DNA from 2 places in the Neobacillus solisequens genome. Region 2 is predicted to be linked to the other one. Evidence: riboswitches for the same ligand, from Rfam matches in the RefSeq annotation. Region 2 holds a riboswitch; the other holds the start of a gene.
The links. A riboswitch is a leader RNA that binds a small molecule or an ion and turns the genes downstream of it on or off. The one in region 2 is predicted to bind cyclic di-AMP.

Region 1 (3,435 bases), on a different contig from region 2:
ACAAGAGGTTATTGGAATAACACAAATTAAACAAGATGTAAGTATTGTCAAGACAATTAATAGCCAAATATTTCTTTATCTGTTAATCGGTGGCATCATAACCATCGTTATGGTTGTCATAACTGCTTTCTTTTTAAGCAAAAGTTTTTCCACTCCCATAAAACAGATAAGAGACTTTATGGAGCACATTTCTAAAGGCAATCTCGAATATAAATTCAAGGGGAAAAATAGAAACGACGAATTTGGACAATTATTTTTTTCAATAAAAAATACACAGGCCAGTTTAAAAGAAATGATAGAAAATATTTCGGAGCATTCCCAAGTAGTAAAAAATCAATCACTTTTTATGAAAGAATCTTGTGCAGAAATCCATATTTCCAGCAACCAGGTAGCTTCTACTATGCAGGAGTTATCATCCGGGGTGGAGCAACAGGCACACTTGACGACTGAATTGGCTAAGCAAGTGAATCATTTTTCAAAGCGAATAAACCTTGTAAATGAAAATGGGACATTAATACAGGAATCTTTCTATGATATTTCGAACGTAACTGAAATTGGAAATGAGCGGATGAATAAATCTATAGACCAAATGAATAAGATCTATGATATTGTGAGTGTCTCTATTGAAAAAGTTAAAAGTTTGGATGATGAGTCTAAAAAAATAGCCAACCTCATTAATGTGGTTCATAACATTGCGGATCAAACGAATCTATTGGCATTAAATGCTGCAATTGAGGCGGCCAGAGCGGGGGAACATGGAAAGGGATTTGCCGTTGTTGCTAATGAAGTAAGGAAGCTTGCCGAACAAGTATCACTTTCCGTAGGAGAGATTACAAGTATTGTAAATGGCATTCAGAATGTCTCTAAGAATGTGGCTGAATCATTAACATTAGGATATCAACAGGTGGGAGAAGGAACGATTCAAATTAAAGAGACGGGTGAGACATTCGAAAATATTAACAAAGCTGTTGTTAATATGGCAGAAAAAATCGAGCAAGTCTCAAAAAATTTAACAGAAATTGTGTATGGCAGCAATGAAATTAACAAGTCTATTGAGTACATTGCTACTATATCGCAGGAATCTGCAGCCGGCATAGAAGAAACATCAGCGGCTGTTCAACAAACCAGTAGCTCTATCGAGAGATTATCTTCAAATGCGGACTCTTTAGAAATTCAATCAGATGAATTGGGATTATTGGTAGGAAGGTTTCGGCTGTAAACCCCTTTTTTAAGATGAAAATCAATAATAGTTTTGAGTCTTCTTGAAAAAATCCATTTACACTATCTAGACATTGGAGTAATATTATGACAGTTTCAAATTTCTAAATCGCTGAAACCAATAGGTACGGGGGAACCATTTTAGTGGGTTGCTACTAAACTCAAGGGGTGAATCCTTTTTTGGTAGGGCTACTCAAGGTCCGAATCCGACAGCTAACCTCGTAAGCGTATATGAGAAGGAAGGTGGAGCTTGTGACATTACAAAAATGGTGTGTCTACGGGTCTATTTAAATCTGACTTGTAGGCAAATTTTTTTATTTTTGAGTAATTACTGATAGCATGGGTAAATTAAACCATAATTAATTTTTGGCGGTGAATAACTTGTTTGGGGTTATAAAAAGATTTTTAATTGGCCGACCTTTGAAATCTCATGAGCTAGGCGAACAGAAACTAAACAAAACGAAAGCATTAGCAATCCTTTCATCTGATGCTTTGTCGTCAGTGGCATATGGTCCTGAACAAATTTTAATTGTATTAGTTACTATCAGTACTGCAGCATTTTGGTATTCCATTCCTATTGCAGTAGGTGTGTTAATTCTTTTATCAGCCTTGATACTGTCCTATAGGCAAATCATCTTTGCTTACCCTCATGGAGGTGGGGCCTATGTGGTTTCAAAAAGCAATCTGGGGGTAAATCCAGGCTTGATAGCTGGAGGGTCCCTATTGGTGGACTACATCCTGACAGTTGCTGTAAGTGTGTCTGCTGGGACCGATGCTATAACATCTGCGTTTCCGACTTTACATGGCTATAATGTAGGAATCGCAATTACGTTTGTCATTTTAATAACAATATTGAATCTGAGAGGGGTAACGGAGTCTGCTTCAATATTAGCATACCCGGTTTACTTATTCGTCTTAGCGTTATTTATATTGATTGCTGTTGGTTTATATAACATTGTAACCGGAGGGGTTTCGCCACAATTACACACCCCAATCGGTACCCCTGTAACGGGGATCAGTTTGTTTATTCTATTAAGGGCGTTTGCTTCCGGGAGTTCCGCTTTAACAGGAGTTGAAGCTATTTCTAATGCTATACCTAATTTTAAAGACCCAGCTCCTAATAATGCAGCTAAAACATTAATGGCAATGGGAGCGTTACTTGCCATTCTATTTTCAGGAATTGTATTTTTAGCCTATTATTATGGGATTTCTCCAAGTGAAAAAGTAACTGTCGTATCCCAAATTGCTGAAGAGACTTTCGGTCGGAATTTCATTTATTTCTTTATTCAAGGAACCACAGCCTTGATATTAGTTCTTGCTGCGAACACTGGATATTCCGCTTTCCCGTTGTTGGCAGTTAATCTTGCTAAGGATAAGTTTATACCTAGAATGTTTCTTATGAGAGGGGATCGATTAGGGTATTCAAATGGCATCATTATACTTGGCATTGCTTCTATCCTTTTAATTTTAACTTTTCATGCTAAAACAGAACATCTTATCCCGCTTTACGCAGTTGGGGTGTTTCTTCCATTTACTTTGTCTCAGTCAGGCATGATGGTTAAATGGCTGCGAGAGAAGCCTCAAGGGTGGGTACCTAAATTTATCATTAATACAACAGGTACCCTAATAAGCCTTATTGTTACATTAATGTTCTTAATAACAAAATTCTCACAGGTTTGGTCTATTTTAATCTTTCTACCTATCATTGTGTTCTTCTTTCATCGAATTAAAAAGCATTATGACGCTGTTGGAGACCAATTAAGTCTTAAAACGTGTAAACCACCTTTGACCATTGAAGGTAATGTTTTGATAGTGCCTGTCGCTGGCATGACTCATGTTGTAGAGAATACCTTAAATTATGTTAAATCTTTATCGCCTGATCAAATCATTGCGGTGTATGTTGCCTTTGAAAGAGACGACGAAAAGAAGTTCGAAGAAAAATGGAAGAAATGGCAACCAGATGTAAGGCTGGTGACATTGCACTCTCATTATAGAAGTATCATCAGTCCACTTACTAAATTTGTTGATACTGTAGAGCATAAAGCCAAAGAAGGGAATTATCGGGTAACAGTTGTCATTCCGCAATTTATTCCTAAAAAGGGGTGGCACAATATTCTTCACAACCAATCAAGCCTTCTTATTCGATCCTTCTTACTTTATCGAAGAGACGTGATTGTAACAACTGTGCCTTATCATTTAATAAAATAATAAATATGG
Region 2 (3,435 bases):
CTGGAATAGTTATTTTTATTTCATGATGAATATCAAGTTTTTTTATTCTAAAGACTGCCTCACTAACGACTTCCTCCACTAATTCCATATTTTTATTAATTGAAACGTTACCATCATCCATCCTGGTAATGCTTAATATGTTTTCAACTGAATGGATAAGCCATTTAGAATCCTCGAAAATATCAACTAGTAATTGTCTCTTCACATCTTTTTCAAGTATTTCTCCGTGTTCGAGTAAAGTAGTCGTAGATCCTAAAATTCCTGTTAAAGGTGTACGTAAATCGTGCGATACTGAACGAAGAAGATTACCTCGAAGTTTTTCTCTTTCCATTTCTACTTGGGCTTTCTGTTGTTTTTTTGAAATTTTTTCGCGTTCCATTGCTAGCGCAAGGTGCATAGAAATGGCTTCGACAAAACTTTTTTGCTCAATGGTTAAAGTAGAATTCAAGCAGGTAATCCCAATTACCCCGAGACTCTCGTCAAGTCCTTTAATCGGAAAATAGGTTACATTCTTTGTTTCTAACGATTTATTTGTTTGGATTGTTTTTCTTATTCCATCGCTATTATAAAAAATTTGTTCATTCTCATCTGTTTTTAATATGAAAGGTTCACTCAGTCCGTTCGATGATTTTAACGCAGTAATGAAAACAGAATGATTGATGGACTCAAGTATCTTTTTCGCACCAATTTCTAAGATTTGGTCTACGTCTGGTGCTTGGAGTAAATTTTTACTGATCTGATAAAGAATTTGTGTTTGTTTTTCACGAATGGAGGATAAACTTGCCTCTTTCTTCACCTTTGTCGTCAATGTACTTGTGATAATCGCGGCAATCAACATAATAGCAAATGTTATGGGATAGTCTGGTCGATAAACAGCGAGAGAGTAAAAAGGCATAGTAAAAAAGAAATTAAAATCCAATACCCCGATTATTGATGCAATTATTCCATACAAATAACCTTCTGTAAATTTTGAAACTAGCAAAACACCTAATATGAAAGTAATGATTATATTGGTTTCAGTTATTCCTATATATTTGAAGAATAAAGATAGGAAAGTAATGAACATCATGATCATGACCATCACCCCGATATTCCATGTGATATGTTTCAGTTGCTTCATTCATATCATCCTTCATGTTTTGATATTATTATCTAATAATATTTTATTGAAATTATAAAATGAATTCGATTTTAAAAAATTAACAACATCTTAACTGTATTTCTTATTTAAACGATCTTAAAATACATATAGATTTATTTTAAATAGGGGAGCACAAGAAGTAATAAGAGAAGGTGAAAGTCGATTTGAGCGAAGTTTTATAAAATTTCATTATAAAAAAATCATATGAACGGCTTAATTCTGAGGAAACTCAGGAACGGAGGAACCAATTTTTCCGGGGTTAATTCTACAAGTTGTAGAAAGGATGAGATACTCTTTCGCCATCCTACCCGTCAGCTAACTTCGTCGGCTAAAGCGAAGGAGGTCAGAAGACCACCTGATTCAGGGGGCTTTTTGTTTACAAAGCAAAAAGGCAACTTGAGCATGTTAAGTAGGTCTTTTTATTATGCCTATTTTTAGGAAAAAGGAATAGGGGATACATTAAAAGAAAGTAGAGAGACTAAAGGTTTACCAGGACTCATTAAATATTTAATTTTGGTTAATTTTACTGATTCAATGCCAAAGTGTTGATTTTTGGGAGGAAGTTTTATGATTCAACTTTCTAATACCAATTTCGATTTTGAATATCTTTATTTAGATAATTCTTGTCCAACCTTATTTGGATCAAAAAAAGACTGTTTTGATATGCATACATTAAGTTATAGAGTTTTTGGTGGAATTTGGAAATTGATCGATGGTAAAAGGATTATTTTAGGCTACTGGTTTGCAGACAATGAAAGTGAACTTCAATACGCTATAAGAAGTGCAGGTTTTACCGAACTAATTAATTCAGATAATGGTGAAATAAATGAAGTTTATCATTCAATCCGTATTGAACAGGACCAACAAAATTGGTCTAACAGAAGCAAGTTACCGATTTTATCTATATTGAAGAAGCCATGGAAAGATTTAAGGAAAGGATGGTATGTTTTAAAATCAGGTACTAATTTTCCTTGCATCCTTACATGTATTCAAAAAAATCGGTATTCCGTTTGGATAGAGCATATACAGGTTTGTGAAAATAAAAATGATGCAGTCAAATTTATTAATTTAATTAATACTGAACATAATATTCATTTAAATTACGATGTATATGCAGAATCCAATATAAAAAATTAACAACAAGTAAAAAGTACTTAAATTAAAAAATAATTGGAGGAAGAAAGAAATGACTTCTCAATCAATAAAACGGCTAATCCTAGGGCGGCCATTAAAATCGGAAGAGGCTGAAGGCGAAAAAATGCCCATGTGGAAAGCTTTACCGATTCTATCATCGGACGCCCTTTCCTCCGTAGCATACGGAACAGAAATGATATTATTAGAGCTTGCAACCGTTGGAGCATTTGCCTTCTCATTTTCTATTCCCATTGCGCTGGCAATTATTTTACTAATCGCGATTTTAATTGTTAGCTACCGGCAAGTCATTGATGCCTACCCACAAGGTGGCGGGGCGTATATGGTAGCCAAGGAAAATTTAGGAATGATGTGGGGGCGTTTGGCTGGTGTTTCGCTTCTAATTGATTATACACTAACCGTTGCCGTTTCCATTTCAGCAGGAGTGATGGCGATCACTTCAGCCTATCATGCAGCCGTTCCCTATGTTGTTCCAATCGCTTTATTATTCACCTGGTTTATGGTTTGGATGAATTTAAGAGGCACGTCTGAATCTGGAAATGTATTTGCCTTCCCAACGTATTTATTTATTTTCTGTATGCTAGTCCTTGTAGGGAAAGGTTTATTTGATTGGCTAACTGGCACTGGGCATACAACCCATTCTGTATCTGTTCCTACCGGATTACCTACAGGTTTGACTTGGTTTGTATTATTAAAAGCATTTTCTTCCGGGTGTTCAGCTGTTACAGGAGTCGAAGCTATATCGAATGCTGTTCCTCATTTCAGAAGACCTGCTGAAAAAAATGCAAAAAGAACCATGTTAACATTGGGAATTTTATTAGCTGTCATCTTTGGAGGAGTAACCATACTTTCACAAGCTTATAATATACATCCCGACCCAACAGGGACCAAATCCGTTTTATCGATGGTTGCAGAAGCGGCCTTTGGCAGAGGTGGTTTCTATTATGTTATTCAGCTTGCTACAACAGCGATCTTAACACTTGCTGCCAATACGAGTTTTAATGGATTCCCTATTTTATCATCGATCATGGCTCAAGATAAAAATATGCCCCGTATGTTTAGCAATAGGGGTGACCGGTTAGCTTTTAACTATGGAATCATTACATTAGGAATTTTAGCCAGTATTCTTCTCATTGTTTTTC

Region 1: linked by a shared signal. The riboswitch ahead of ACI3K6_RS09525 (APC family permease) and the one ahead of ACI3K6_RS16005 (hypothetical protein) in region 2 are both predicted to bind cyclic di-AMP.

Annotation. Positions count from the first base shown of each region.
Region 1 covers NZ_JBKFGJ010000009.1:51,902-55,336, forward strand. Annotated here, with positions in the region: gene ACI3K6_RS09520 (methyl-accepting chemotaxis protein) at 1-1,219, shown strand, start outside; cyclic di-AMP (ydaO/yuaA leader) riboswitch at 1,319-1,461, shown strand; gene ACI3K6_RS09525 (APC family permease) at 1,600-3,426, shown strand.
Region 2 covers NZ_JBKFGJ010000017.1:44,374-47,808, forward strand. Annotated here, with positions in the region: gene ACI3K6_RS16000 (ATP-binding protein) at 1-1,120, opposite strand, end outside; cyclic di-AMP (ydaO/yuaA leader) riboswitch at 1,342-1,486, shown strand; gene ACI3K6_RS16005 (hypothetical protein) at 1,709-2,278, shown strand; gene ACI3K6_RS16010 (APC family permease) at 2,328-3,435, shown strand, end outside.